DNA from 4 places in the Bacillus pumilus genome. Region 4 is predicted to be linked to each of the others. Evidence: riboswitches for the same ligand, from Rfam matches in the RefSeq annotation. Region 4 holds a riboswitch; each other region holds the start of a gene.

What was found. Region 4 has a riboswitch for S-adenosylmethionine ahead of CKW02_RS05500 (bifunctional homocysteine S-methyltransferase/methylenetetrahydrofolate reductase). Riboswitches for the same ligand answer to the same signal wherever they lie in the genome.
Region 1: linked by a shared signal. The riboswitch ahead of CKW02_RS07635 (DUF2292 domain-containing protein) and the one ahead of CKW02_RS05500 (bifunctional homocysteine S-methyltransferase/methylenetetrahydrofolate reductase) in region 4 are both predicted to bind S-adenosylmethionine.
Region 2: linked by a shared signal. The riboswitch ahead of CKW02_RS16185 (methionine ABC transporter ATP-binding protein) and the one ahead of CKW02_RS05500 (bifunctional homocysteine S-methyltransferase/methylenetetrahydrofolate reductase) in region 4 are both predicted to bind S-adenosylmethionine.
Region 3: linked by a shared signal. The riboswitch ahead of CKW02_RS19200 (5-methyltetrahydropteroyltriglutamate--homocysteine S-methyltransferase) and the one ahead of CKW02_RS05500 (bifunctional homocysteine S-methyltransferase/methylenetetrahydrofolate reductase) in region 4 are both predicted to bind S-adenosylmethionine.

The regions. Positions count from the first base shown of each region.
Region 1 is NZ_LT906438.1:1,510,799-1,518,777, reverse strand. It holds gene sat (sulfate adenylyltransferase) at 1-732, opposite strand, end outside; gene CKW02_RS07645 (sulfate permease) at 790-1,854, opposite strand; gene CKW02_RS07640 (phosphoadenylyl-sulfate reductase) at 1,868-2,569, opposite strand; gene CKW02_RS07635 (DUF2292 domain-containing protein) at 2,556-2,747, opposite strand; SAM riboswitch class I at 2,816-2,918, opposite strand; gene pyrE (orotate phosphoribosyltransferase) at 3,132-3,770, opposite strand; gene pyrF (orotidine-5'-phosphate decarboxylase) at 3,778-4,482, opposite strand; gene CKW02_RS07620 (dihydroorotate dehydrogenase) at 4,454-5,386, opposite strand; gene CKW02_RS07615 (dihydroorotate dehydrogenase electron transfer subunit) at 5,380-6,156, opposite strand; gene carB (carbamoyl-phosphate synthase (glutamine-hydrolyzing) large subunit) at 6,153-7,979, opposite strand, start outside.
Region 2 is NZ_LT906438.1:3,070,744-3,078,722, reverse strand. It holds gene CKW02_RS16220 (acyl-CoA dehydrogenase FadE) at 1-820, shown strand, start outside; gene CKW02_RS16215 (arsenate reductase family protein) at 931-1,287, shown strand; gene gcvH (glycine cleavage system protein GcvH) at 1,354-1,737, shown strand; gene CKW02_RS16205 (YusG family protein) at 1,783-2,019, shown strand; gene CKW02_RS16200 (toprim domain-containing protein) at 2,148-2,492, shown strand; gene CKW02_RS16195 (thioredoxin family protein) at 2,505-2,807, shown strand; gene CKW02_RS16190 (SCP2 sterol-binding domain-containing protein) at 2,928-3,269, shown strand; SAM riboswitch class I at 3,372-3,480, shown strand; gene CKW02_RS16185 (methionine ABC transporter ATP-binding protein) at 3,636-4,661, shown strand; gene CKW02_RS16180 (methionine ABC transporter permease) at 4,654-5,322, shown strand; gene metQ (methionine ABC transporter substrate-binding lipoprotein MetQ) at 5,337-6,158, shown strand; gene CKW02_RS16170 (carboxymuconolactone decarboxylase family protein) at 6,263-6,631, shown strand; gene CKW02_RS20350 (YuzK family famiily protein) at 6,847-6,984, shown strand; gene sufC (Fe-S cluster assembly ATPase SufC) at 7,196-7,979, shown strand, end outside.
Region 3 is NZ_LT906438.1:3,665,160-3,673,138, reverse strand. It holds gene CKW02_RS19210 (beta-glucoside-specific PTS transporter subunit IIABC) at 84-1,991, shown strand; gene CKW02_RS19205 (aryl-phospho-beta-d-glucosidase) at 1,963-3,381, shown strand; gene CKW02_RS19200 (5-methyltetrahydropteroyltriglutamate--homocysteine S-methyltransferase) at 3,436-4,560, opposite strand; SAM riboswitch class I at 4,648-4,760, opposite strand; gene CKW02_RS19195 (gluconate:H+ symporter) at 4,841-6,160, opposite strand; gene CKW02_RS19190 (four-carbon acid sugar kinase family protein) at 6,213-7,634, opposite strand; gene garR (2-hydroxy-3-oxopropionate reductase) at 7,642-7,979, opposite strand, start outside.
Region 4 is NZ_LT906438.1:1,111,792-1,119,770, forward strand. It holds gene CKW02_RS05500 (bifunctional homocysteine S-methyltransferase/methylenetetrahydrofolate reductase) at 1-1,441, opposite strand, end outside; SAM riboswitch class I at 1,520-1,638, opposite strand; gene CKW02_RS05505 (YajQ family cyclic di-GMP-binding protein) at 1,720-2,211, opposite strand; gene CKW02_RS05510 (CvfB family protein) at 2,449-3,297, shown strand; gene CKW02_RS05515 (BMP family lipoprotein) at 3,529-4,506, shown strand; gene CKW02_RS05520 (methyl-accepting chemotaxis protein) at 4,503-6,152, shown strand; gene CKW02_RS05525 (DegV family protein) at 6,201-7,058, opposite strand; gene CKW02_RS05530 (YitT family protein) at 7,199-7,979, shown strand, end outside.

The sequences.
Region 1 (7,979 bases), 400 kb from region 4:
GACGCGATCCTTTGGGTAATAACCGTTCAATAACACTTGATAGCTTTTCATTCTCACGTCTGCCGGAATATCGTCTGATTTTGTTTCACCGACAAGTGGATTTAAAAACAAACCATCGACGGTTTCAAGTGCTGTCTTTTGAATATATTCATGGGCACGGTGAACAGGGTTTCTCGTTTGGAAACCAACAATCGTTTTCCAGCCGTTCTCTTTAAAATGACGTCTTGTTTCTTCCGGCTCATACGTAAATTGAGGGAATGGTTTTTCGCTTCGTTTCGTCAGTGTAATTTTACCACCAATGTACGTATCACCGCGTTCAAATAATTTTTTCACGCCTGGATGATTGCGGTCATCAGTTTTATACACATTTACCGCTTCTTTTTCCTTATCTGGTGTGTATTGATCCTCTACTTCAATCACGCCATATACAGTTCCATTATACGATAGACGCACAATCTCGCCTCGATGGATTTCCGCTGCCTTTTCCTTTGTCACTGGCAGTGTAATAGGAAGAGACCAAACGACACCACTTGCTAGCCGCATACTGCTCACAACCGCTTCATAATCAGCTTTTGTTAAAAACCCTTCAATTGGACTATACCCGCCAATTGCTATGAGTTCAAGGTCTGCAAAAGAGATAGCATCTAGTTCAATTTCCTTTGCAGCCGTGCTGAGGTCATACTCTTCATTTACTCGATTAATTAATACGCCACCATGTGGTGTTAAACTCATTTGTTCATCTTCCTCTCAATGTTCATATTTATTAGATGTAAATAGTCGGATTTGTCGTTAAATCCCGCCGCCCTGTTCATGAATCGAGCTGCTTTCATTTTTGACTGCCTTCATCAGACTTAGCGCACCAAGTGAGGCAAGCAGTACACTCATCATGATAAAGATAGAGTAATAGTCCCCTTTTAAGAAAAGACTCACCAGCAAATACGATAGACTAAGTGATAAAAAGGGTGATACTACCCACACTTTCAGCATTTTTTTCACCACATGTTTATGAAAAATATTAGGTCCGCCTTTTGCCATGCCAAGTCCAATGATAGACGAGGAGGTGATTTGGGTAAGTGGAACTGGCAGCCCAAAAATAGAGCTGACGATGACAAGTCCAGCACCGGTACCGGAAAGCAATATCCCTTCGCCCGTTTGATAGCGGGTAATTTTCTTTCCGTTTGTTTCCAGTACTCTTCTACCAAGCAAGAGGGCTCCAATGGCGACGAAGATTCCGCCATAAAGTGTTCCTTGCCCAACTGACAAAACGCCCGCGGCAACAAGTGGACCGACTGCATTTGCCACATTGTTCATACCTGCTGAAAATGCTTCTAAAAATCCACTAAGGATTAAAACAATGGATAAAATGACTGTTCCTTTTTTAGACAGCTTACGTTTAGGGAACATTCTGATGATTTTGACTACAACAAAGGTAAAAAGAAAGGCGACAAGCGGAATGATAACCCAAAATGCCACAATGACTAAAATGGATTTCACATACAATACTTTATATGCGACCGCGACACCAACTACAGCTCCTACTGTCACCTCACTCGTTGATAAAGGGATGGCCATCAGATTCGCTATAAAGAGTGATAATGCAGCAGAACCAATAATAATACAAACAATTTCAAGTGTAATGACGGATTCAGGCATAATTCCAGAGCTAATCGTTTTGACAACCTCACCACCGCCAATAACTGAACCTGCTAAAATCCCAACTGCACATACACTGAGTGCATAGATCGGCTTTCGAATCGCACCTGATCCGTACGCGATGCCCATCGAAGCTGCTGCACCACTCGCGCCAATGTTTAGAGCGAAAAATAAACTAAATAAAATTGCGGCAATTTCCATACACTATGCTCCCTTACTCATGTAATCCGCACTCAGTCTTAGCTGTGCCTGACCATCTGCCAGACCGCAGATCCTCGGCAGTAAATGCTGGCTGTGTACACGGGGCACACCCGATACTTGGATATCCCTGATCATGTAGCGGATTATAAGTAAGTTCCTCTCTAGATGCATATCTCCATATGTCCTTCCACGTCCAGTGGATAAGCGGACATACTTTCACTGATTTGAATTTTTCATCCTTATTTAAAAAGTTCGTCCCTGCTCGCTTAGGAGACTGCTCCCTCCTTAAGCCAGAAAGCCATGCCGGATAGCCAGATAGCGCTTCTTGCAAAGGAATGACCTTACGCATATGACAGCAGCTTTGAGGATCTGTTTTCCATAGTTGATCACCATGCTGCTCGTTTTGCTCCTCAACCGTCAGCTCAGGGGTTTTCAGCACAATATCTAAACCCGGGTATCTTTCCTTTACCGCATCAATTGTGTCGTACGTTTCCTTAAAATGCAGACCTGTATCTAAAAAGACAATTCTTGCATCCTTTTTTACTTTCGCAATCAAATCAATGAGGACGATGCCTTCAATACCAAAACTGCATGCATAAACGAGCTGATCACCATAATGACCGTATGCCCATTTCAGCACAGATAAGGCCCCTTTATACAAATCATCTTCTTGAAATGTAATGGACGGCTCTTGCCAATTTTCATAAGTTAACATTGTTTCTCCCCTTCCGGAGTATCACTACTCTCCGCACTACGTCAACTGAATTTTTTCTGTCTTCTTCCACTTGGATCACTTGACCGTCCTGAACAATCAGTGTAACTAAACTGAATTCATATCCCCAATCAGTTTCTGCATAGGCTTCAATTAAGTCTTCATCCTGCTTTTGCTTCACTTCCCCCTCACCGTTAAAATAAAAAAACTTCCTTTCATTCCGAAAGAAAGATGAGGAAGCTCACGATTTCCTTATCTTTCAAAATAGAATCATTTTGCAGGAAGTAGCACCTTGCAAATTGCAGGTTGCCGGGCTTCATCGGGCCAGTCCCTCCACCTCTCTGGATAAGTGTTTTAATTTGTCTTAAATATTAACACAATTCAAACAAAAGTCAACCCGACTTTATTGATAGGATTAGTTTTTATTTAAATTTGAGTCTATTTTACTATTTTTAACCAAATAAAAAAGCTGTGCGGGTATGCGCAGCTTCATATTGTATTCAGCGTGACAGAAAACCTTTGCAGTCCTGACAAAGAATGCGAGGGTTTGTCTACACGAAGCTATTTAGACGATTTCTTCCATCCAAGATTCAGAGGAAGGATCTTGTCTCCAGCGTTTTAATTTATTCATAGCAGAAGGCTCAATCGCTTTCAGCTCAAGTGCCACGTCTGTCAGGGTGTCATAGTCTGTTAGGGTGACATATGGAATGTTTTTTTCTTGGAATGCTGCCGCAGCTTTTGGCAGACCGTATGTGAAGATCGCGGCAACGCCTAGTACGTCACAGCCCGCTTCTTGAAGAGCAGCGACCACTTCAAGCACACTGCCTCCTGTTGAAATCAGGTCTTCTACGACGACCACCTTTTGGCCTTTTGATACGGCACCTTCAATTTGATTTCCTTTTCCATGTGCTTTTGGCTTACTTCTGACATAACACATCGGGACGTTTAGACGATCTGCTGCTAATGCCGCATGCGGGATGCCTGCTGTTGCAGTACCAGCAATCACCTTCGCTCCCTCAAAATGAGTGAGAATCAACTCTTTAAGACCTTCAGCAATGTCGTGTCTAACTTCTGGATAGGACAAGGTGAGACGGTTGTCACAATAGATCGGTGATTTGATACCGCTTGCCCATGTAAACGGTTCGTCTGGTTTCAATGAGACCGCTTTGATTTGTAATAGGTGTTTAGCAATTTTTGTTTTCATCTGGCAGTCACTCCCACTCTTTCAAAATTTGATGATAGGCTTCCAATGGTTTTTCAGCTTTTGTGATTGACCTTCCGACAACAATTTGTGAAACACCTTGCTCTTTTGCATAATCAGGGGTTGCCACACGCTTTTGATCATCGGTTTGATCATTTAGTAAACGAATCCCTGGCGTAACAGTGAGGAAGTCAGGTGAGATGTGCTCATGAAGAGCTTTGGATTCATGAACAGAGCAAACAACACCGTCTAGTCCACTTTCATGTGCCAATTGACCGTACCGGATGACAGTCTCTTGCAGCGGACGGTCTATGAGTAATTCGCTTCTCATCATGTCTTCAGATGTACTCGTCAGCTGAGTCACTGCAATAATGCCCGGACGTTTTTGCCCAGCAGGCGTTCCGTTTTCAAGCCCTTCTAACGCAGCTTGCATCATCTGTTTCCCGCCAGCAGCATGTACATTGACTAGATCAACGCCAAGTGCGGCAAGCCGGTTCATTGCTTTTTGCACCGTTGTTGGAATGTCATGTAATTTGAGGTCGAGGAAAATGTGACAGTTTTTTTCTTTAATTGCGTCAAGGATGGCAGGTCCTTCTTGGTAAAACAGCTCCATGCCGACCTTCACAAATAATGGTGTCCCTTCAAAGGGTTCTAAAAAGGCGAGCGTCTCCTGCCCTGATGGAAAATCAAGCGCGATGATGGGCAAGTGCTTCATGTTTCCAGCTCCTTCCGATACATTCCTCTACAGATGAATACCCGTAGGCTTCTAATACATTTGGCAGTTCTTCAATGATTTCTGGGCAAATAAATGGGTTCACAAAATTGGCTGTGCCAACAGCTACTGCACTCGCACCTGCTAGTAAAAATTCAAGTACATCTTCAGCATTTTGCACTCCGCCCATTCCGATAATCGGGATAGAAACCGCTTGACTGACCTCATGTACCATGCGCACAGCGACAGGTTTGACCGCAGGGCCTGATAATCCGCCTGTTTTATTGGCAAGAATCGGTTTCCCTGTTTTTAAATCTAAACGCATACCGATTAACGTGTTAATCATCGTGAGTCCATCCGCTCCAGCATATTCAATCGCTTGAGCAATCTCCACAATATTAGCTACGTTAGGAGACAGTTTGACATAGACAGGAACGGAGGACACGTCCTTCACCGCTTTTGTCAATGCTGCTGCCATGTGAGGATCTGTACCAAAAGCAATTCCGCCAGTTTTGACATTCGGACACGAGATATTCAGTTCAAGGGCATGGACATTTTTTGCTTGGCTGATCTGCTTCGCTACTTCAACATAATCATCGACCTGTGAGCCAGCGACGTTTGCAATAATAGGCGTATCAAACTGCTCAAGCCAAGGCAATTCATTTTCCAGCACGCCTTTTAGGCCAGGATTTTGAAGACCGATGGCATTGAGCATCCCGGCACCTGTCTCTGCTACCCTTGGTGTCGGGTTGCCAAATCTCGGTTCTAAGGTTGTGGCTTTGATCATGATACCGCCAAGCACGGATAAGTCGTATAATGAAGCAAATTCTCTCCCGAATCCAAAGCAGCCTGATGCAGGGATAATCGGATTCTTTAAAGATAAGCCTGGTAACTCAACGTTTAGCATGACAACGCCACCTCCTCTGCTTTAAATACAGGTCCGTCCAGACAGACTTTGACGTAAGCTTTTTCGTGCTGATCGGTATGACAGACACATGCAAAGCAAGCACCAATTCCGCAGCCCATTCGTTCTTCCATTGAAATGTAGACAGGCTTATCGGGGTAAGAGTCTTTTAGTGCTTTTAACATAGGGGTCGGCCCGCAGGAAAGCATGACATCAAAGCTCAAATCATTCTCTTCAATGACACTTGTCACGAAGCCCTTTGCGCCGTATGTCCCATCAACTGTTGCGATAAATGTATCTCCGAGTGCTTGGAATTTCTCCTCGTAAAATACATCCTTTTTCGATTGAAAGCCAAGGACATGCTTGACGATGACGCCTTTTTTCGTTAAACGTTTGGACAGCTCATATAAAGGCGGTACTCCAATTCCACCACCGACTAGTAACGCTGTCTGACCTGGCTGAACAACTGAAGGATCGTACCCGTTGCCAAGCGGCCCTAAGACATCGATGGATTCCCCATCCCGCCTTTGGGAAAGAAGCTTTGTGCCCTCTCCCTCTGCGCGATAGATGATGGTTGCTTCTTGCTTCTCGGCATGAATATTGGCAATACTGATCGGTCTTCTCAGCAGCGGTGTCATGGACTCGCTGACCTTGATATGAAGAAATTGTCCAGCCGTTTGAAAGGAGTCCACAAGGTCACCTTTTAATGTCATTTCGTAAATATGATCAGCGATCTCTCGATTTGAGACGACCGTCAAGTATGCTTTTTTCATATCGTTACTGTCACCTCAGCATTCGTTTTCACTTCTGGCATTTCGTCCGCTCTAAATGTCATGCTTTCTAGTACTCTTAAAATCGCTTCTGCTGTATCTAGCGACGTTAAGCAAGCTACGCCATTTTCAACAGCTTCACGTCTGATTCTAAAGCCGTCTCTTGCCGGCTGTTTTCCTTTTGTCAGAGTGTTGATGACAAATTGGGCTTCCCCGTTTCGTATGACATCGAGAAGGTTTTTGCCTTCTTCTCCTATTTTGCCGACAACACTTGATGGGATGGAGGCTTGTTTTAAGTAATTCGCTGTTCCTTCTGTCGCTAAAATATGGTAGCCGATTGAATGGAATCTTCTCGCAATCTCCAGTCCTTCTTCTTTATCCTTGTCAGCAACTGTCAGAAGAACTGTCCCGTCTTTAGGAATTTGAATGCCTGATGCAATTAATCCTTTGTAGAGAGCTTTTTCGATTGTGACATCTTTCCCCATGACTTCACCTGTCGATTTCATTTCAGGTCCGAGTGTAATATCGACTCTTCTTAGTTTTGCAAAAGAGAAGACTGGAACTTTGACGTACACCCCTTCTTGTTCTGTGTGAAGTCCTTCCTCGTAGCCATAGTTTTTGAGTTTTTCTCCTAAAATGACTTTTGTCGCCAGGTTTGCCATCGGGATGCCTGTGATTTTACTTAAGAAAGGAACTGTCCGGCTTGAACGCGGATTCACTTCAAGTACGAACACTTCACCTTTTGAGAGAACAAATTGAATGTTTAGCAGCCCAATAATGTTGAGCCCTTTTGCAAGCTTGATCGTGTATTCTGCGATCTTCGCTTTGATCTCTTCAGACAATGTTTGCGGCGGGTAAACCGCAATCGAGTCACCAGAGTGAACCCCAGCTCTTTCAATGTGTTCCATAATGCCAGGGATCACGACAGTTTCGCCATCAGACACGGCATCTACTTCGATTTCTTTTCCTGTCAAATACTTGTCAATTAAGACTGGGTGCTGCGGATTGACTTTCACTGCATTCTCCATGTAATGAAGAAGCTCGGCTTCTTGATAAACGATTTCCATTGCACGACCGCCTAATACATAGGAAGGGCGGACAAGGACTGGGTAGCCGATCTGATTGGCAATCGCTACAGCTTCCGGCACAGACGTAGCTGTTTTCCCTTTAGGTTGCGGCACGCCGAGTGCTTCTAATGTTTGTTCAAACTTGTCCCTGTTTTCGGCTCGGTCTAGGTCTTCAAGAGATGTGCCGAGAATCTTCACCCCTCTATTTGATAATTCATCTGCTAGGTTGATCGCTGTTTGTCCGCCGAACTGGACAACGACTCCTTCAGGTTGCTCTAGATCGATGATGTGCATCACATCTTCTACAGTGAGTGGTTCAAAGTAGAGCTTGTCCGAAATACTAAAGTCTGTTGAGACCGTTTCAGGGTTGTTGTTAATAATGATTGCTTCATACCCTGCTTGTTTAATTGCCCACACAGAATGAACGGTCGCATAATCAAATTCTACTCCTTGACCGATTCTGATAGGACCTGAGCCTAATACGATGACGCTTTTCTTGTCTGTACGTTCTGATTCATTTTCATCTTCATATGTGCTGTAGAAATATGGCGTCTCGGATTCAAATTCAGCCGCACAAGTATCTACCATTTTGTAAACAGGTACGATGCTTGCTTCTTGTCTTAGCGTATAGACATCCGCTTCATTCATATTCCACTCGCGGCTAATATAGATGTCTGAGAAGCCTTTTTCTTTCGCTTCTTTTAATACGTCTGTATTGCCTTTGTTTTCTTTTAATGTCTTTTCAAAAGCGATGATGCC
Region 2 (7,979 bases), 1.9 Mb from region 4:
TTACCGCACAGTCGGATTATTTGAACAGCGCATGGGTCTATTAAGTGAAGAAGAGCAAAAGGATGGCAAACAAATTGCCCAGTCCATTGCAGAATATGCGATTGAATGCTCTCTTTGTAAAGTACTTGGCTCTGAAACTTTAGACTATATAGCGGATGAGGGCGTGCAGATTCACGGCGGATATGGATTCATGCAAGAATACGAGGTCGAAAGAGCCTATCGTGACTCGCGGATTAACCGTATTTTTGAAGGGACTAACGAAATCAACCGTCTGCTTGTACCAGGCACATTCTTGAAGAAAGCGATGAAGGGAGAGCTTCCGCTGCTTCAAAAGGCGCAAACCTTACAGGAAGAGCTCATGATGATGATGCCGGAAGAGCCAGGTGATCAGCCGCTCGATCAAGAAAAATACTTGCTCGCCCATGCGAAAAAGATCGCCTTAATGGTATCTGGAATGGCGGCGATGAAGTATGGAAAAGCATTAGACAAAGAGCAAGAGATTCTTGTGAACATAGCGGATATCGTCAATGAAATTTTTGCTGCTGAATCGGCGATTCTGCGTACTGAAAAGGCAATCGCTGCATCAGGGCTAGATAAGAATACTCAAAAGCTTGCTTACACACAAATTTTCACGCAGGAAGCCTTCTTAAAAATTGAAGCTCATGCAAAAGAATCCTTGATCGCGATGGAAGAAGGAGATGCACTCCGCATGAGTCTGTCAGCTCTTCGCAAACTGACAAGATTCACCCCGATCAATGTCATCGCCAAAAAGCGCGAAGTGGCGAAACGAATCTTTGAAGCAGAGAAATATATCGTATAAGACGGCTGAAAAGGTGCGGGTATCACTCCGCACCTTTTTGTAAGCATACATTTAGGTTTTTAAAATATTTTGTGATAAAATGTTCTCACTACTTGCAGGAGGTGAAAATAGTGGCTTTAGATTTTTATGAATACCCATCTTGCGGTACATGCCGAAAAGCAAAAAAATGGCTGGAAGAACACAATAAAGATATCAACAGCATACATATCGTCGAAGAGACGCCTGATAAAGAAACATTAAAAGCGCTTTACGAAAAAAGTGGCTTAGAGCTGAAGAAGTTCTTTAATACAAGCGGACAGAAATACCGAGAGCTACAGCTGAAAGATCAACTTCCTGCAATGTCAGAAGGCGAGCAGCTAGAATTACTCGCATCTAACGGAATGCTGATCAAGCGCCCGATTACAACAGACGGTAAACGAGTCACAGTTGGATTTAATGAAGATACATTTAAAAGCGTCTGGAAATGATGTAACTTTCATTCAGATTGTGGTATCTTCAATATAGATTGAAAGAAAAGACTGGAGGGGTATTGAATGAGCACACCAAAAGATTTACGTTATTCAGAAGAACATGAATGGGTCAAAGTAGAAGGAGATAAGGTGCGTATCGGTATTACGCATTTTGCTCAATCTGAGCTAGGCGATATCGTGTTCGTTGAGCTTCCTGAAGTAGGAGACAAAATTACAGCGGACGAGCCTTTCGGAAGTGTAGAATCAGTGAAAACAGTTTCTGAGCTTTACGCACCGATCAACGGTACAATCGTCGAAGTGAACGATGAGCTGGATGACAGCCCTGAATTCGTCAACGACTCTCCATACGAAAAAGCATGGATGATCGTGGTAGAGCCAGCTGATACATCTGAAATTGAGAACTTGATGACTGCTGAGCAATATGAAGAAATGACAAAAGAAGACTAATTCACGTGAAATTGGACACTCTACCTTTATGGGGGGGTGTCCAATTTGTCTTTTCAAAAAGAACATGTGGATATAACAGATCATGTCACTGGACGATTCAAAGAAAGCGGCATGGTGCTGTATCATCAAAATGAAGAGATTGGCACGATGATTAGTGAAAACCAATATGAGTTAAAATCAGGTTATTCCTATGAGCAAAATCGTTTTTATCGTCTGACGGATACATTGACCCACGGAACAGAAAAATATGTAGACTGTGATGATGAAAATGGCTGGTGCTAATCACAGATGAGGCTGCAGTGAGCATAAGCTGCAGTCTTTTTAGTGCAAGCGCCCAATCTTTACAACCTGAATGAAAAATTGTAATCTAAGGGAGAAGTGAACAACGTCAAAAGGGCCGGGTGATCGTGATGAATGTAGAGGTAGAAAAGGTCATCATTGTAGAAGGTAAAACAGACAAACAAAAGCTAAAAGAAGTCATAAGTGAACCTGTTACCATCATTTGCACCAATGGCACGATCAGTACATCGAAGCTGGATCAGCTCGTAGACGAATTATTGGGGAAAGACGTTTACATATTAGCAGACAGTGACGATGCAGGCGACAAACTGCGGAAGCAATTTCGAAAAGAATTCCCTGAAGCATTTCATCTTTTTGTCGACAGAACGTACCGCGAAGTGGCCGCTTCACCGTCAGCCCACATTGCATCTATCCTATTAGCTGCAAACATTGATGTTCATTCGAAATATTTATGAGGGTGGACGTATATGAAAGAGATTGAAGAACACGAATTCAAGGAGATAAAGGACGATTTATTTCTTTTATACTTATATACACCGTTTTGCGGAACATGTCAGCTGGCAAAGAAAATGCTGGCTGTCGTAGACACCATGCAGCCGGATGTACCTTTTTATGAAAATAACTTAAACTACTCACCAGGCTTTGCGAAGGCTTTTGAGATCGAAAGCGTTCCTTGCTTTCTACTGTTTAAAAAAGGTGAGCTGGTGCAAAAAGGCTATGCCTTTCACTCCGTACCATATCTTCATGAAATGATTGAAACCGCTAAATAAAGCGGTTTTTTGTCATATTTCAAGCAATTCATCTGAAAATTTGTCGAGTTATTTATAAAGGACAAGCGAATGTTTGTAGAGAAATGTTATGTATAACCAAATGACAGGGAGGTTATACATGTGGAAAAAGTGAAAACCCATGGAAACACAGGGCAGCGATTATTGCTAAAACCGCTGCTCTCATCATCATCCTTGAAGATTACATTTGAGGCGGAAACTGACTCTTGTACATTGATTGTGGATGAGCGTGGTGAAGTGAAGAAACTACCTGCAATTGAGTTATCGGATCTCATCTTTTATGGTGAGAGAAAAGAAATACTTCAATTATTAGATGGAGATATGTCCTTACAGCAGTTAATTAGCAGGGGACAAGTGAAAGTAAAAGGGTCATTCCGTGCGCTCCTAAGACTAGAGGCGGTACTTTGGCTGACGAACGGTTTTTTTCGAAAAATGATAACTTAGTCGTTTACTTGGAAATTAGCGATTTACAGCGTTGACATATCTCGGGTGGCATGATATTCTACGTTAGTAAAAACATGAACATCACATAAAACAACATATTTTCTCTTATTAAGAGAGGTGGAGGGACGTGCCCTATGAAACCCGGCAACCGTCAGCATAGCTGAAATTGGTGCCAATTCACTCAAAGTCGCAACGCTTTGAAAGATGAGAGAAAGGCGTATTTGAAATAAAAGGCCTTTCTGCTTGCGTTGCAGTTAGGTCTTTTTTACTGATCTGGCAACAGGCTAGAGTCATGACAGCACGAAGAATAAATGAACGTATGTGATGGCAACCTATAGATTCAGCAAGAAAGCAGGTGAGCAGACTGTGATCCATTTACAGAATGTATCAAAAACGTACTACTCAAAAAGTGGAAATGTTGACGCAGTAAAAGACGTCAACTTAGATATTGATAAAGGTGAAATATTCGGAATTATCGGGTATAGCGGTGCCGGAAAAAGCTCGCTTATTCGCCTATTAAACGGTCTGGAGCTGCCAACAGAAGGAATTGTTGAAGTGGCAGGCAACCGGATCAATGAAGTATCGAATGCGAAACTTCGGAAAGCAAGACAAGAAATCAGCATGATTTTCCAGCACTTTAACCTACTTTGGTCAAGAACAGTGAGACAAAATATTATGTTCCCGCTTGAGATCGCAGGTGTACCTACATCGAAACGGAGAGAGCGTGCGAATGAACTGATTAAATTAGTCGGTTTAGAAGGAAAAGAAAATGCGTATCCGTCTCAGCTTAGCGGCGGACAAAAGCAGCGTGTGGGGATTGCGAGAGCATTAGCAAATGATCCAAAGGTTCTTCTTTGTGACGAAGCAACATCAGCGCTTGATCCGCAAACAACGGATTCTATCCTTGATCTTTTAGCGGATATCAATAAACGTTTAGGGCTGACAATTGTGCTCATCACACACGAAATGCACGTCATTCGCAAAATTTGTCATCGCGTCGCGGTCATGGAAAATGGACGCATTGTCGAAGAAGGCGAAGTATTACGCGTCTTCAGACAGCCGAAGGAAGAGATGACGAAGCGATTTGTACAGCAGCTTGCTGAACCAGAGGAAGCGAAAGAAACAATCGAACACGTCTTAGAGCGAGTAAAAGAAGGTCAGGTCGTACGGTTGTCCTTTATTGGCGATTCTGCCGAGCAACCGCTCATCACTGAAATCATTCGATCCTTCAAGGTCGATGTAAACATCCTTCAAGGAAAGATTTCTCAAACGCAGGAAGGCGCGTTTGGAACACTCTTTATCCATATTAATGGAGAAGAGACCGAGGTTGAAAAAGCCATCGCCTATATCCAAAGTAAACAGGTTGAAATTGAGGTGATGACACATGTTTGAGAAATGGTTTCCGAACGTTGACCTAGATGTGATTTGGAATGCAACGGGTGAAACGGTGTACATGACACTCATTTCATTGGCATTTGCTTTTGCAATCGGGATTATCCTAGGACTCCTGCTCTTCCTTACAGGAAAAGGCGGTCTTTGGGAAAATAAACCGATCAATGCTGTCATCGGTGCAGTCGTCAACATTTTCAGATCGATTCCTTTTATCATCTTAATTATTCTTTTATTAGGGTTCACGAAATTCTTAATGCATACAATTCTAGGTCCAAATGCAGCACTCCCTGCCCTTGTCATTGGGTCAGCTCCATTCTATGCACGTCTTGTCGAAATTGCACTGCGTGAGGTAGACAAAGGAGTCATTGAAGCAGCACGGTCAATGGGAGCGAAAACGTCGACCATCATTTTCAAAGTATTGCTGCCAGAATCATTGCCAGCCCTCATTTCAGGTATTACCGTAACAGCGATTGCTTTAATTGGCTCAACTGCGATTGCAGGTGCAATTGGAGCAGGCGGACTTGGTGACCTTGCTTATGTGGAAGGATACCAATCTGGTAATACAGATGTCACACTTGTAGCTACTGTGTTTATTCTCATCATCGTCTTTATTATTCAAATAATCGGTGATTTGATTACAAATAAAATTGATAAACGTTAAGGGAGGATTTATTCATGAAGAAATTGATTTTAAGTGCACTATTTCTAGCATTTGCAGGCATCTTAGCTGCATGCGGTTCATCTAATAACGCAAGTGATAGCAAAACCATTACGGTTGCCGCTTCAAAAACACCACATGCCGAAATTCTTGAAGAAGCAAAACCACTTCTAAAAGAAAAAGGCTACGATCTAAAAGTGAAAGTACTTAGTGATTATAAAATGTACAACAAAGCGTTAGCTGAAAAAGAAGTGGATGCAAACTTTTTCCAACATATCCCTTACTTAAATGAAGAAAATAAATCAAACAAAGATTACAATCTAGTTAGTGCTGGTGCGGTTCACCTTGAGCCTTTCGGTATCTACTCTAAGAAATACAAATCAGTAAAAGATATTCCAAACGGCGGAACGATCATCATGACAAACAACGTGGCTGAACAAGGCCGTATGCTTGCACTATTGCAAAATGCTGGTGTCATTAAGATTGATCCTAAAGTTGATACAATCAACGCAACAGTAAAGAACATCAAAGAAAACCCGAAGAACCTAAAGTTCAAAAAAATCGCTCCTGAACTAACAGCGAAAGCTTATGAAAACAGTGAAGGCGATGCTGTGTTTATTAACGTCAACTATGCGATTCAAAATAAATTGAATCCGAAAAAAGATTCAATTGAACTTGAGCAAACAAAGAACAACCCATATGCAAACATCGTGGCGGTTCGCAAAGGTGAAGAAAAATCAGATAAGATCAAGACATTAATGGAAGTTCTTCACTCTGATAAAATCAAAGAATTCATCGACAAAAAATATGACGGTGCTGTACTACCGGTATCTGAATAACAATGTGTTAACCTCGCTTTCATCAAAGCGAGGTTTTTTTGTGTATTTTTTCAAATCTCGCTCATAATAAAAATGTACAAATGACCTGAAGGGATGGAATGAAGATGAATGAACAGCATATGAGCGGATCCATGCAGCAATCACTGACTGATTATAAAACGGCAATGGGTGAATTTCAGAAGAAAATGCCGGTGTTTGGGAAGAAATTCAATGAATTCACGGAGCAGTGCTTTCAGAGCGATTCATTAACGCAAAAGGAAAAACAAATGATTGCCCTTGGCATCAGTATTCATGCACAGGATGAATACTGCATGATTTATCATACAAAGGGAGCGCTCGACCAAGGCGCGACAGAAGAGAATTTGCTAGAGGTCGTCAGTGTGGCGGCAGCGTTCGGCGGCGGTGCTGCACTAAGTCAAGGCATCACAGTTGTTCAGCAATGTATTGACGAATTTGGAGGACAGACGCATTAAGGGAAGGATAAGATGGCATTTATCCATATCAGGGAGTTGAGTCCTTCTCAGCCGATTGTGTGAGAAAATATGCCAGCATAGCGCGTCATATCCCTTTTGAGTGAAGCCACATGTCTTTGATACAATGAAGCTACACTCAAAGAAGGGAATGGTTTATTATTTGTTCGGACCATAGTACACTGGGATTGGATTATACCGCCGAGATGGAAAAGGCCATGCATAAGGCTCATGGCATGAGCTATGCAGAGTACGAAAGAGACCATGACTTACGGATGAAAGTGGAATATAAACGAGAGCAGTCCTATCGAGATGAGAAAAGACAGCTCGCAAAAATGAATATACGAGGCTATTAAATAGCTAAGGGGCGGGGAGAACAGATTCCCGTCCTTTCTTTATGAAAACAGTCTTTTCGACATAAATCCTTTTATCTACCGGCTTTTTTTGTTAGAATTTTGAGAGCATCCTCTCACGCATATCGTGAATGTGTTGTATTCAGTTTTAATTTGTTATAAAATTAGAATGAGAATAAATTGAGAATAATGATTATTTTGGAGGTATCGATATATGACTGCTTCGACATTAACAATTAAGGACTTGCACGTTGAGATTGAAGGGAAAGAAATCTTAAAGGGTGTAAACCTCGAGATAAAAGGTGGAGAATTCCACGCAGTAATGGGACCAAACGGTACAGGTAAATCAACTTTATCTGCTGCCATTATGGGTCACCCTAAATATGAAGTAACAAAAGGTAGCATTTTGCTTGATGGCGAAGATGTACTTGAAATGGAAGTAGATGAGCGCGCTCAAGCAGGTCTTTTCCTTGCGATGCAATACCCATCTGAAATTAGTGGTGTGACAAATGCGGACTTCCTTCGTTCTGCTATTAACGCTCGCAGAGAAGAAGGCGATGAAATCTCTCTAATGAAATTCATCCGCAAAATGGACGAAAACATGGAGTTCCTTGAAATGGACCCAGACATGGCGCAACGCTACCTAAACGAAGGTTTCTCAGGCGGAGAGAAAAAACGCAATGAAATTCTTCAATTAATGATGATTGAACCTAAAATTGCGATCCTTGATGAAATCGATTCTGGTCTTGATATCGATGCGTTGAAAGTGGTTTCTAAAGGAATTAACAGAATGCGCGGCGAAAGCTTCGGCTGCTTAATGATCACTCACTATCAGCGTCTACTGAACTACATCACACCAGATCACGTTCATGTCATGATGCAAGGACGTATCGTGAAATCTGGCGGACCAGAGCTTGCACAACGTCTAGAAGCAGAAGGCTATGACTGGATTAAAAAAGAGTTAGGAATTGAAGACGAAACTGTTGGTCAAGAAGCGT
Region 3 (7,979 bases), 1.3 Mb from region 4:
TCTGAATCGCTATTTTTCGGACATTAATGGATGTTTAGGTTTTTTCTATATCATGATTTAATCAACGATTGGAGGGTAATACAATGAACCACAAACAAACAGCAAAAGAAGTTCTAGAGCTTGTCGGCGGTGAAAAGAATGTTAAGCAAGTCACGCATTGTATGACAAGACTTCGCTTCAACTTATACGATGAAGGCAAAGCGGATAAGGAGAAGCTGCAATCAACAGACGGCGTCATGGGTGTGAATCAAAGCGGAGGTCAATATCATGTCATTATTGGCAATGATGTTTCAAATGTCTATCAAGCGATGATTGCTGACTCAGGACTGTCAACAGATGTAAAGTCAGGCGGTACAGAAGAAGCGTCAAAACAAAATGTGATATCTAAGCTTTTCGATTTTATCTCTGGTGTCTTCACACCGATTCTTCCAGCCATTGCTGGTGCCGGTATGATCAAAGGGATCTTGGCACTCATGCTTACGTTCCAGTGGATATCGGATAAAAGCAGCACATATGCAATTTTAACAGCTATCGGCGACGGAGCCTTTTACTTCTTACCGATTCTGCTTGCTGTAAGCGTAGCCAAAAAAATTGGCACAAATCAGTATATCGCCGCTGCCATTGCAGCCGCCGCACTGCACCCGCAGTTAACGGCTTTACTAGGCGCAGGAAATACAGAATTTCTAGGGCTACCAGTGGTTGCCGTTGTGTACTCTTCATCGGTCATTCCGATTCTACTCACCATCTGGCTCGGCTCATATGTTGAAAGATTCGCGGAAAAATATAGCCCAAAATCATTGAAGATCATCCTTGTTCCAACGGTCACACTTCTTGTCGTAGTACCAATTATGCTTATCGCAGTAGGACCGCTTGGTGGGATTATCGGAAATGGCCTTTCAGGTGGAATTGATTTATTGTTCAAACATGCAGGTATTTTGGCTGGATTCTTGATCGGCGGCTTCATGTCACCATTGATCATTACGGGTATGCACTATGCACTACTTCCAATCATGATCAACAATATTACGTTAAACGGTTTTGACTTCATTCTTCCAATGATGTTTGTAGCAAATATGGCACAAGCAGGCGCAGCATTCGGTGTCTTCTTAAGATCAAAAAACAAAACATTCAAATCATTGGCGATGTCTACAAGTATCACTGCATTAATGGGTATTACTGAACCTGCTATGTATGGTGTGAACATGCGATTGAAAAAACCGTTCCTTGCAGCCCTTATTGGTGCAGCAGCAGGCGGCGTGTTCATGTCGATCTTTAAAGTAAAATCATATGTGATATCTGGATCAGCAGGTCTCCCGGGTCTCCCAACATTCATTGGCCCAACATTTGTCTACTCCATCATTGGATTAGTCATCGGTTTTGTTGTAGCAACCATCATGACACTTGTTCTAGGATTCAAAGATGTACCAGTGAAAGATGATACAAAAGCAGACAAACCAGAAGAAAAGAAAGACACAGCAGCACTTCAAAATGAAGTGGTACAAAGCCCGCTTGAAGGTCAACTAAAGCCGCTAAATCAAGTAAATGATGCAACATTCTCAAATGAAATCATGGGTAAAGGTACAGCCATTGTCCCAACAGTTGGACGTGTAGTAGCACCATTCAATGGCAAGGTTGAAACCATTTTCCAAACGAAGCATGCCATTGGCTTAAAGAGTGACCAAGGCACAGAGCTTCTCATACATGTTGGAATTGATACGGTGAAGCTTGGCGGAAAGCATTTCACAAGTCATGTAGAGTCAGGTGATCTTGTTCAAGCAGGAGATGTGCTCGTTGAATTTGATATCGAGGGCATTCAGCAAGAAGGCTATGATGTCACCACACCAATTATTGTGACCAACACAAACGATTTTGCACAAGTTGATGCGAAAACAGAAGGCACGATTTCAGTACAAGAGACACTGCTCACAGTCAGTGTAGAAGAAAACGAGGAGGGCATTCAACATGAACAAGTTAGAAAAAACATTTCCTAAAGGTTTCTTATGGGGCGGCGCTGTTGCAGGCAACCAAATTGAAGGTGCTTATAATAAAGATGGAAAAGGCTTATCGACAGCTGATGTATCACCGCACGGTATTATGCATCCATTCGATGAATCAATGAAAGACTTGAACTTATATCATGATGCGATTGACTTCTACCATCGTTATAAAGAAGATATTGCACTCTTTGCAGAAATGGGATTCAAATGCTTCAGACTATCCATTTCTTGGCCACGTATTTTCCCAAATGGCGACGATGCTGAACCAAATGAAGCAGGTCTTGCTTTTTATGACAGAGTATTTGATGAACTGCATAAGTATGGAATTGAACCAGTTGTCACGATTTCTCATTATGAAATGCCGCTTGCACTTGTGAAAAACTACGGTGGTTGGAGAAACCGTAAGCTTGTCGATCTTTATGAAACATACGCGAAAACGTTGTTTACTCGCTATAAAGACAAAGTGAAATATTGGATGACCTTTAATGAAATCAACGTCGTGTTACATGCGCCTTTCACTGGTGGCGGACTTGTATTTGAAGAGGGCGAAGACGAGAAAAGCATTCAATATCAAGCAGCGCATCACCAATTTGTTGCAAGTGCTTTAGCTGTCAAAGCAGGACACGAAATCATTCCTGATGCGAAAATCGGCTGTATGATCGCAGCGATGACAACTTATCCGTACAGCTCAAGACCAGAAGATATGTTTGCAGCGATTGATCAAGATCGTAAAACATTGTTCTTCTCAGATGTACAGGCAAGAGGCTACTACCCAGGTTACATGAAACGATACTTCCGCGAAAATGGAATTCATATTGAGATCCAAGATGGTGATGAAGACATCCTAAGAAACCATACAGTGGACTATATTGGCTTCAGCTATTACATGAGCTTTGTGACAAGTACAGATCCAGAGATTCTTGGACAAGTGACTGGTGGTAACCTATTTGAAGGCGTGAAAAACCCTTATCTAGAAGCAAGTGATTGGGGCTGGCAAATTGATCCAAAAGGACTTCGTACAACACTAAACCAACTATATGACCGCTACCAAAAACCATTGTTTATCGTAGAAAATGGATTGGGAGCTGTCGATCAAGTAGAAGAAGACGGTTCCATTCAAGACGATTACCGAATTGATTACCTCAGAAGCCATTTGCTAGAGGCGAGAGAAGCCATTGCAGACGGAGTAGACTTGATGGGTTATACAAGCTGGGGCCCAATTGACCTTGTCAGCGCATCAACAGCTGAAATGAAAAAACGCTACGGCTTCATTTATGTCGACCGTGATAACGAAGGAAAAGGTACATTAGATAGAAAGAAAAAGAAAAGCTTCGATTGGTATAAACAAGTGATTGCGACAAATGGTAATCATTTAGATGCATAAAAGAAAAAAGACAAACCGTTCATACTGCGGTTTGTCTTTTTTTCGTCAAGGGGACTATGAAGTCCACACTTGATCTGCAATCTCAATCACATGACGAAGCTTTTCCCATTGCTGCTCTTCTGTTAACAAATTGCCTTCCTCCGTTGAGGCGAACCCGCATTGCGGACTCAAGCAAATCTGGTTAATGTCAACGTATTGAGCTGCTTCCTTGATTCGTTTTTTAATCTGTTCAGCAGGCTCAAGCTCACCATATTTTGAAGTGACAAGCCCTAGTACGATTTGGAGGTTTGGGTTCTTCACATAGCGAAGGGGTTCAAAACCGCCAGAACGATCGTCGTCGAATTCTAAAAAGAGACCATCCAGATCTAAGCCGTCAAAAATCGTTTCTGCCGCTGCTTCATAACCGCCTTCAGCTGCCCACGTCGATTTAAAGTTACCACGGCAAATGTGCATAGTGATCACCAAATCCTCTGGACGATCGGCAACTGCTTCATTGATTGTTTTCGCAAATGACTCACGCAGTTCATCTTCTTCTCGGCCAAAGGCTTTGATTTGTTCATGCCCTTTTTCAGAAAAGAACACGGCCCATGCTGTATCATCCAGCTGCAAGTAGCGGCAGCCTGCATCATAAAAAGCACGGATGGCCTTCTTATACGCCTGTGCCACATCATGGTGGAATGCCTCTAGGCTGTCGTATACTCCTTCTTCAAGCTTTCCACGGAAAAAGAGCATATTCGGACTTGGAATCGTCATTTTAGCCGTATGATCCCCAGCGATGCTGTGAAGGAATCGATAATCCTCCAGCATTGGATGATCTGTAAAATCAATTTTGCCCGTTACTTTGATGCCCCGTGCTTTTGTCGTCGTATTGTGGAATTGAATACCTTGATCCGCTTCAAATCCTTCGACCCCATCGAGCCCCTCAAGAAAGTCAAAATGCCACCAAGCACGTCTGAATTCGCCATCTGTGACAACCTCTAATCCAATTTCCTTTTGCTTCTCAACAATACGAGTGATTTCTTCATTTTCAATTTGTCGGAGCTGCTCTGCTGTCAGTGTGCCGTCTGCTTTTTGCTTGCGTGCTTCCTTGATACGTTCTGAACGAAGTAAACTGCCTACTTGATCTGCGCGAAATGGCGGTTTCGTTGTTTTCTTTCCAATGGTTTGTACTTGTGTCATGCTGAATCCCTTCTTTCTAAAGGTTAAAAATCAAATAAAAAAGCTCTTCCTTGGATAAGGAAGAGCATCATATACTGAGAGAACTCTGCCTTATCTTCAAACAAGCATCTGCTTGCTTAAGGAATTAGCACCATTCTGTTCCGAGGAACAGCGGTTGCCGGGTTTCACAGGGCCAGTCCCTCCACCACTCTTAATAAGGTTACCTTTGATTCAATTTTCTTAATAAACATAATTATTCAACTTTTCCGAGAGAAAGTCAATGGTTTTTACAGTTAATTTTCTACATGAACAAATCAGCGACGAGAACACCCGCTAGTCCGACAAGTGAAAGAACGGTCACCATCAATGTCCACGTTTTAAAGGTTTGGGCCATGGACAGGTTAAAGTATTCTTTGTAAATCCAGAAACCCGCATCATTCACGTGAGAGAACGTAATACTGCCGGCACCTGTTGCGATCACCATTAATTCTGGGCTCACACCTGTCAATCCAATCAAAGGAGCAGAAATGCCAGCCGCTGTGAGACCGGCGACGGTGGCTGATCCTAAAGATACACGAAGGACCGCAGCAATCAGCCATGTGAGAAGCAGTGGAGAAAGCGTGCTTCCTTGCATGATTCCTGCAATGTATTGATCAACCCCGCTATCAATGAGCACCTGTTTAAAGGCGCCGCCACCTGCAATAATTAATAAAATCATGGCAATAGAACCGATAGAATCTGTGATCGATTTCATCACATCCTGCATGCTCTTGCCTCTGCCAAGTCCAAACGTGTAGATAGCAAGGAGCACGGAGATTAACAGTGCAATCGCCGGTTCACCTAAAAACTCAGCGGTTGGCAGTAATGGGGAGGACGGGAAGAAAATTTCTAAAACTGCTCTGAATGTCATGAGCAATACAGGCAAAACAGCGGTGAAAATGCTAATGCCGAAGCTTGGCATTTCTTCTTCTGTAAATTCCTTTGGATTAAATAAGTTCTTTGGAATATGTGCGTGCAACTGATCTTTTTTAAATAGTTTCGTAAAGAGAAGTCCGCCTATTAAAACAGCAGGAATCGCTAAAATAATCCCAACTAATAAGGTTTGTCCCATGTTTGCTTGAAATACATTTGCAATGGCAGTCGGCCCTGGGTGAGGAGGGAGGAAGCCATGTGTGGTGATGAGTGCAGCGACGAGCGGCATACCCACATAAAGCACAGGTAGTCTTGCAGCTTGTGCGATCGTAAAGACTAGTGGAATTAAGATAATGAATCCGGTTTCATAAAATAGAGCAATTCCGATCACAAATCCCGTCAGCATCGTTGCCCATTGAATTTTTCCAATACCGAATCGGTCAATGAGTGTCATCGCAATACGCTGAGCTCCGCCAGAATCAGCCATCAATTTACCAAGCATCGCCCCAAAACCGAGAACAAGTGCGAGGTGCCCGAGCGTACTGCCGAGTCCTTTTTCGACGGAAGCAATCGCTTCAAGCGGAGACATTCCTTCTAAAACAGCAACAATTAAAGAAACAATAATCAAAGATATGAAAGCGTTTAACTTAAAGACAACCATGAGTAAAAGCAATAATAAAACGCCAAGTCCGATAAACACTAACGACATGATCTTTCCTCCTTTGTGGTGCATAAGGGAGCGCGAAAACGCCCCCTATGCTTTATCCTTCAAGTATGTCTACAGCTTCTTTTAACGTATCCCTTGAACCAACATTTCCCGGGAAAATCACATAAGACATGAAAGGGAATTTACTATCTTCGCCTGTTTGCCAAACGGGAATGCCTGGTCTGATCTGCCCTGCCACAGTTGCGCGTTTCACGTGAAGTCCTCTAGTTCCAATATCACTGGAGGTAATGCCACCTTTGGCAATGAGATACTTAGGGCGAATTGTGAGACGCTGGACAATGCTTGTCACAGCATCACTAATCTTTACAGAGAGCTTTAATTCTTCCTCCTGACGATCATCCCCAAGATCAAGCCGTTCTCTTCTTGTATAAACCGCCACAGATTGACCAGATGCTAATAATGCCTCAGTTTGCTGAATCACGCGGTCAATTTCTTGATGAAATAGTTCAGGCTCCAGCACGAGATGTGTATTAAACTCAATAAAAGCTACCTCTTTATTTTGTTGAAGCGCTTTTAATTGATCTGTTGTCTTCTTCACATGAGAACCAATCATAATGAGACCACCGTGCGGGCTTTGTTCTTGTATCAAGTCATGTCTTGTTAATAAGGCACGATCCTCTATACCGCCAAGAACTTTTGTAAGTGCCGCCGCACTTCTGAACATGAGTTGCTTTCCTGCTTGAATGGCCTTAATGAGAGCGGTGACAAAGACTTTGACATCGTCATAGTCCACAGCGTTTACAACCACCTTTTTAAAATCGGTCACACTCATGAGCTGTTTTTTTATTTGATCAATTCGTAAAGCCCGTAGATCATCTAACGAAATGTAGGTGGTGTTCTCTTTCGTGAACGAACCGTCTGACTTTTCTTCAATCCATTCTCCGAGATGAGATGATTGAAAGCCGAATGTGCGATCTCGTGCAAATTCTGTTTCACCAGCAGGAATTAATTCGTGTCCTTCTTGGACGTAATGAATATTGTTGATCGTCAATCGTCCACCTTCTTGGAAAAAAGGAAGAAGGATTTCTCCATCGAATTGGCGGGAGCTTTGTTGTTCAATCGTGGTTCTGAGTACTTCAGTTTCCAGAGGAAAGTGTCCACGAAGAGTGGAATCTCCTCGGCTGACAATAATGAAATTCTGATCAACCCGTTCCGCTACCTTCACAATTGTTGAAGCGATTGTTTCGTGCACAGCAGTCGTTTCCTTCTCTGTCATGCTGCGAGAATTGGTCAAAATAAAGAACATGCGGCTGTCTTCAAGAAAACCGGCTTCGATGCTTTCTTCTGACCAATCGGTGAAAACAGAGACGCTATGTACGGTTTGAATCCCTGTTGGATCATCATCTAATACAATGACTTTATGATGAAAGCTGTTCAGTGCTTGTTCGTGTGCTGATTGAATGATCTTTGCATCCGCTTTCGGAATGGCATTCAGTATGTCAGTGCTTTTCTTCATGACCATCTCATCCTTTCTTCACTTCGACATGAGCCATTTTTTCGTAATATTGAACGATGCCGCCATGGTCAAGCCCAGATTTTCCGTCCGCTTTGAGGGCGTGGAAGATTTCAAGCAGCTGGCTAGAAAGCGGGAGAGGAACGCCGATATCATGAGCAGTTTCCATCACATTGGTTAAATCCTTTAAGTTGATGTCGATACGTCCGCCTGGTTCAAAGTTTCGTTCTAAGATGAGAGGGACCTTTGCATCGAGAACGGCACTTCCTGCCAGCCCGCCGCGAATGGCTTCATACATTTTGTCAATGGCAATGCCCGATTTAGCGGCAAGAACGAGCGCCTCGGACA
Region 4 (7,979 bases):
TCTCAAGACGTTTGACCGCTTTATCAATGTGACGAACATTTGGATTAAACGCGCCAGCTACTGAAAAATTGGTCTTTTTGCCAAGCGGCTTCCCTGAGAAAGAAAGGCCTTCGTTAAACTGCTTAATCAGCCGAATCAAATCAAAGGAGGTTAAATCATAAACCGACGTTGCACCTGGAAAATCTCCAATCTTAGAAGGGTCGCCTGTAATGGCTAAAATATCAGTTAAACCAAGGGTGTCGAGACCCATCAAATGGGACTGAAGCCCAATCAAATTACGATCACGGCACGTGATATGGACGAGTGAACGCATATCAAGCTGCTGTTTCAATAATGCCCCGCAAGCCACATTGCTAATGCGCGGGGTCGCAAGAGAATTATCGGCTAATGTCAAGGCATCAATGCCTGCATTCTTTAACTCATTTGCCGCGACGAGGAATTTTTCGAAGTTCAGCTTCTTCGGCGGATCAAGCTCTACAATAATCGTCCGTTTTTTCGTAGCGAGCTCATCAAGACCTGGTTCAGTCCGCTGATCTTGAATCGAAATGATTTCTTCTTTTAATACTTTCACTTCTTTTTCAGTGATCGGGGCTAAATCCTTGACCGCTTCAGCCATTGCGTGAATATGCTGAGGCGTTGTTCCGCAGCAGCCGCCGATAATACGTGCGCCTTGATTTCTAAATTCAAGTGCACTTTTTCGAAAATAATCGTTATCTGTATCATAGACGAGTCTGCCTTCTTCAAGAGAGGGAAGACTGCTGTTGGGATAGACTGATAAATGGGAATTTTCTAAAATTGGAACGCCTTCGAGTGCCTGAATCATATGATAAGGGCCAAGCCGGCAGTTGATGCCAACGACGTCTGCGCCAAGAGAGGACAATTCAGATAAACCATCCTTGAGCGGTGTTCCATCCTGCAACACACCTTGTTCATGCATGGAGACGTTCATGACAATCGGGAGAGTCGTTTCTTTTCGTGCAATTTGGAGAACGGCCTTCGCTTCTTCCATGTCATAATACGTTTCTAGCAATAATCCATCGGGCTGCTCATTTAATAGAATGTACAGCTGCTCTCTAAAGCTTCGTTTAATTTCTTCAATTGTATAGGCATTTTTGTTAAACGTTCGAATGCCGCCGATCGTTCCAAGGACATAAGCAGAGCCGGCGGCTGTTTTTGCGATTTGTACCGCCTTTGTATTGATGCGCTTTGTTTCTTCCTCTAAGCCGTAGCGGGATAGTTTAATATAATTTGCGCCGTACGTATTTGTTTGAATGATGTCCGCACCAGCCTGCACATATGCTTCGTGCACGCGCCTTACTTCATCTTCTTTCGATAAATTTAATTCTTCAAAGCAGCGGTCAATGCCGTAAGAGTATAAAAGTGTTCCCATTGCACCGTCAGCAATCAGTACGCGGTTTTGTAAGTCTTGTAATAGGCCCATTGGTTTCCTCCTTATTTTTATGTAACAAAAAAAGCCTTCTGATAAGAAGAAGACTTTTTGGCTGTATCGTAATTCTTCTTCTTATCTTCCAAGCAGTTGCTTGCTGGATTTAGCACCTTGGTCATAGAAAATATATTTCTACTACACCGGTTGCTGAGGCTTCACAGGGCCAGTCCCTCTGCCTCTCTTGATAAGAAAGCGATATGAACATGTCAATAAATTGAACTTCCATCCACTGTATCGAAAAAATCGGAAATAATCAATGGAAAATTTGAAATTTATCGAAAATTTATAAATTGAACGTCAATCGGTAAATCTGCCTTGCGCATAAGTGAAATAACCTCTTGTAAATCATCTTTATTTTTTCCTGTTACACGCACTTGGTCATCTTGAAACTGTGACTTCACTTTGATGCCGGATTGCTTAATGAGTGCATTGATCTTTTTGGCGTTGTCTTGATCAATTCCGCTGATCAGCTTCGCGCGCTGGCGTACGGTTCCGCCAAGGGCATGCTCGGTTTTTCCGTAGTCGATGTTTTTAGTTGGAACATTTCGTTTGATCAGCTTTGACACAAGTACATCTTTTAGCTGCTCCAGCTTAAAATCATCATCAGAGATGAGCACGAGCTCCTCTTTTTCAAGAGAAATATCACTTTTACTTCCTTTAAAATCATAACGGTTTTTAATTTCCTTCAGCGCTGCTTGAACGGCGTTTTGCACCTCAGGCAGTTCAACCTTTGATACAATGTCAAATGAGCTTTCTTTTGCCATAACACATGACCTCCATGGATAGATATTGCGTCTATTTTATCATGCAACGTGGAGAAGAAGAAACTTTATCAAAGAGATGAGTCAAAGAGTTCTGCCAGCAGCGGTATAAATCGCGTTCGGTTTGACCACTTTAGCTAACAGAACTAGAGATGTTCATGTGAGGAGAAGTATAGTAGAATAAAGTGAATCAAAAGATGAACGAACGCTCTTTTATGAGCAGATAGGAAGGAAGAGAACATGAGACCAGGTGAGCAACTGACCTTGCAAATAGAGAACGAGATGGAATACGGCTACTTTTTGACAGATGGTGAAGATTCGGTCCTCTTGCACCGCAGTGAAATGACAGAAGATATTGGTGACCAAGATGAAGTAGAGGTCTACTTATACGTAGATCATGAAGAAAGACTAGCTGCGACGATGAAAATACCGACAATCAATGCGCATACATATGGCTGGGTAGAAGTCGTAGACGTCCTAGAAGACATGGGCGCATTTGTGGATGTCGGGCTTTCAAAGGATGCACTTGTTGCAACAGAACATCTACCGCCTTTTGAGGAAGCATGGCCGAAAAAAGGAGACAAACTTTACTGTATGCTGAAAGTCACAAGCTACGGCAGAATGTTCGCAAAGCCAGCCACTGAAGATGTGATCAGTGAATTGTTTACAGAGGCACCTGAAACCTTAATGAACAAAGAAATCACTGGTACGATTTATCGCTTAATTGCGACAGGCTCGTTTATGCTGACAGATACAGGCGTGCGAGGGTTTATCCACCGCACGGAACGAAAGGAAGAACCAAGATTAGGATCGACCGTGACAGGACGCGTCATTGCAGTGAAAGAGGATGGGACCGTGAACGTTTCTCTGCTTCCTAGAAAACAGGAAGCGTTATCTGTCGATGCAGAAGAAATTTTAACCTATATGAGAACGAGAAATGGTGCCATGCCTTATGGAGACAAAAGTGATCCAGAAGACATCCGTGAACGATTCCAAATGAGCAAGGCAGCCTTTAAACGAGCATTAGGTCATTTGATGAAAAACGGCCTAGTCTACCAAAAAGAGGGCTGGACATATGAGAAAAAATGAGCAGCGTGAAAGAGAACCCTAACCTCATGGGTTTTCATATCACACTGAAATGAAGAAAAAGGGATAAAATCATCATGGTTTTATCCCTTTTTTTATATTTGTGATAAATAATGGGTTTTTTAGTGAAAAAAGTCATGAAAAAAGCTGAAAAACCTTCACTTAATCATTGAAACAACGCCTCTCAAATCCGATAAGAAAGGAGTAAGGATGACAAAAGGAGTGTGTGTTTGGATGAAAGTGAAAATTTCATTGCTTCTGTTGGTAGCCGTGCTTATGGTGCTCGCCGCATGCAGCAATCAACAAGGGGAACCACCAGCATCAAATGCGAAGCATATTGGCGTTATGCTCACAGATGATGGTCTTGGTGATCAATCATTTAACGATTCATCGTTTAAAGGATTAGAAAAAGCACGTGATGACCTAGGTATTGAATTTGATTATAGAGAAATTGCAGAAACCGATACATATGAAAAAGGACTGACCGAGCTTGTAAAAGCTGGCAATGATCTCGTCATCGGGGTAGGCTTTAGTATGCAAGAAGACTTAGAAAAAGTCGCAAAGAAATATCCGAAGAAGCACTTTTTGCTCATCGATGCCGTATCTGAGCTGAAAAATGTGACCTCCGTGACGTTTAAAGAAGAGCAAGGCAGCTATTTAGCGGGCGCACTTGCTGCAATGACAACGAAAAGTGATGTCATTGGATTTGTTGGCGGTGTCGATGCGGAGTTGATCCATCGTTTTGAAAAAGGGTTCCAAAAAGGCGCCAAATCAGTGAATCCGAACATCAAGATCTTATCCACCTATGCTAATACGTTTAGTGATGCGGACAAAGGCAGTAAAATAGCCAAAGGCATGATCAAAAAGAAAGCAGACGTTTTATATGCCGCAGCTGGCTATACAGGTGTCGGTGTATTAAAAGAAGCGCAAGCGCAGGGCAAATATGCCATTGGTGTAGATAGTGATCAGTACTACACCGCTGAAAAAGCGGTGATTTCGTCCATGGTAAAAAAAGTCGATGAAGTGGTCTATCAATTCAGCGAACAGCTTGTCAAGAGCAATCAAATCAAAAATGGGCATGTTATCTACGACTTAAACAATGACGGAATCGATATGGCAAGAATTCGGGTGCTCAAAGATGCTGAAACATTGACCAAAAAAGTAAATGAACTGAAGCAGCAATTGCTAAAAGATGAGGGGGACGCATCATGAGCTTGCGCATCAAAATTTTACTCAACTCACTCGTCTCACTTCTTTTAGCAGTTGGCGTCATCGCCTTTATCATTGTCAGTATGACAAAGATCCAATCATCAAATGAAACAGAAGTTCAAGCCTTATTAAATGTTCAAAAAACGAAGGCAAGCTTTGAAAGCGTCGAACAAACCATGACCAATTATTCAATGACTCTTTCTGATGAACAGCTAGAGGTTGTTCAAACCGGTATTTCTACAGCAAAAAAACAGCTGCAAACGTTAAACAAACACGCAGGAAATATAAATAAAGATGAATTAACAAGGTTAAATTCAAAATATGACACGTGGACTAAGGAAGCAAATAATGCCATTGGTGAAAAAAACGCATCGGATGCAAGACGGGTCGCTGCAAGAATTGATGGTGTTTTAAACGACATCCATACAATGAATAAAAGAGCAGAAGAAGCATATAAACAAAATCTAGAGAATACAGCGGATAATGTGCAATGGATCATCACAAGTGCACTCGTCGCAGCTCTCACACTGATTGTCATTGCTGTCTTTTTAAATATTGGATTAACAAGATCCATCGTGACACCGATTAAATCACTTTCCTACCGAGCGAAGCAGATCGCAGAAGGCAACCTTGCTGTCGAGCGAATGGACATTCAGCGTAAGGATGAAATCGGCGGCTTGAATGAATCCTTTAATCAAATGACAGATCAACTGATTAGTTTGATTAAAGAAATCAGTAATGTCTCAAGTCAAGTAGAGACATTCTCGATCCAATTAGATGATGAAAACAAAAAGCTGATGGAATCTGCAAATCAAGTATCTGTCTCGACAGACGAAATGGCAAATGGGTCACAGGCCATTTCAGAGGATCTCCAGCATGGCGTTAGCTTGATTGAAAAGATGGATCAGCATGGACGTAAAAATTCCGAACGTTCACAAACAGTCATCCAAAGTACAGGGGATGCGATAGAAGCAGTGGAAAGTGGAAAGCACACGTTAACAGAAACCAAAACGGCGATTGAAAAAAATACACATGCCACAAGGCAAATCGAGCAGTCGGCAGGAGAATTCACGCAATATGCTAGCGGGATCTCGGCTATGGCCAAAACAGTTTCTGACATTGCGGATCAGACAAACTTACTTTCGCTAAATGCAGCGATTGAAGCGGCAAGAGCAGGTGAGGCTGGAAAAGGCTTTGCCGTTGTAGCAGATGAAATTCGTAAGCTAGCCGACGAATCATCTAACGCTACAAGACAAATCTTTGATATGGTCAGTCATATTGAAAGAGGCATTCAATCCATTAGTCAAACTGTTAAAGAAGGAGTCAAGCTTTCACTTCAACAGCAGGATGCGATGGACAAAACCTCACACTCCTTTGAAGATATAGAAACAAAAGCGCAGCACATTAAACGAGAAATGGCGGTCTTAAATGACCAAATTGTTCAATCAACAGAGCTTGGCGGACAAGTACTCAACTCGATTGAAAATATTAGTGCGGTTGTAGAAGAAACAGCAGCTGGCAGTGAAGAAATTTCTGCCTCGGCCAATGAACAGCTGCAATCTTTCCATCAAATGAACAAACAGGTAGAAGAACTGATGAGTATGACGGCAAGGTTAAATGAAACCGTCCACCGTTTTAAACTTTCATAAGTCATAAGAAAAGCACCCTTCCCGTGATGTGTCAGGGAAGGGTGCTTTTTATGATGGTTTGCCTGTAAAGAAGATGGCAAGCGTACCTGGGCCTGAATGGGACCCAACAGCTGCGCCGACAATCTGAATATCAATTTCTTTTGGATGAAATTCGGCTTCAATCAATTGTCTCATGTCTTCTGCAAGTGCAGGATCATCACCATGACTAATGCCAACAGTTTGATTTGACCAATCCGTTCCACGTTCTTTCATCAATTCAATAATGCGTTTCAACAGCTTTTTACGTCCGCGGATTTTCTCAAGGGGGATGAGCTTTCCATCCTCGACGTGTAAAATGGGCTTAATACTCAATAAACCGCCAACAAATGCGGACGCTTTACTAATTCTTCCGCCTCTTGCTAAATACGATAAATCGTCTACAGTAAAAATATGTTGTAAAGATTCGCAAAAATGCTTTACAGACGTTTCAATTTCTTGTATTGTATTTCCGTCAATGGCAAGTGATTGAGCGTGTTTGACAGCAAGCCCATAGCCGAGTGAAGCACATTTAGAATCAATGATTCGTAAATCAAAATCAGGGTATTCTTCCTTCACTTCGTTTGCCATCATCACAGCGGTTTGATATGTACCAGAAAGCTCTGATGAAAAGGCAACATAGATTGCAGATGTATGGGTTTGTGCGAGAGAAACAAAGGCTTCTTTGATTCGGTTTGGTGAAGCTTGTGACGTTTTTGGGCTGGCACCTTGTCTCATCGCATCAAATACTTGTTTTGGTTCAATGGTGACCAAATCTTCAAATTCCTGCTCGCCAAGCAATACACGGAGCGGAATAACCGTCATGTTATGTTCATCATAATAAGAAAGAGGCAGATCAGCAGCACTGTCTGCTATGATATGAACAGTCATCAAAATCCCTTCTTTCTAAAAAAATCAGCCATATTTTACAACTTTTTAGCCTAACTATATCACAGAAATCAACTTTTCGTGTTCAAATTCTAAATTTTAGGGAAAACCATAGAGAGAATGGTAAGTGGAGGAATGACAATATGTTCATCGGAGAAGCAAAAAAACTCATTGTCGTCGTCATTGGTGCACTGCTCAATGCGATTGGACTGAATTTATTTTTAATCCCAGCTGATGTATACGCGAGTGGGTTTACAGGGGTAGCCCAGCTGTTATCCAGCTTAATGGATCAATATGCGCCATTTTATGTATCCACAGGGATTCTATTATTTATTTTAAATATTCCAGTCGGCATTTTAGGCTGGATGAAAGTGGGCCGTTCCTTTACGTTTTACAGCATCATCAGTGTGGCACTGACGACCATTTTCCTCGGCATCTTACCAGAAACGAGTGTTTCACATGATATTTTACTAAATGCTGTGTTTGGCGGCGTGATATCCGCAGTAGGGATTGGGATCACGCTCAAATTCGGGGCATCGACAGGCGGACTCGACATCATAGCCATGATCTTAGCGAAGTGGAAGGATAAACCAGTCGGTACGTATTTCTTCATTTTAAATGGTATCATCATTTTTACAGCAGGATTATTACAAGGTTGGGAGAAAGCATTATATACCCTTGTCACATTGTATGTGACCACAAGGGTCATTGATGCCATCCATACAAGACATGAGAAGCTGACCGCGATGATTGTGACGAAGAAGGCTGATGAAATCAAGGAAGCCATTTATGGAAAAATGGTCAGAGGTATTACGACTGTACCTGCAAAGGGAGCTTTTACCAATGAGCCAAAAGAAATGATGGTGATCGTCATTACAAGGTATGAGCTGTATGAACTTGAACAAATTATTAAAGAAGTCGATC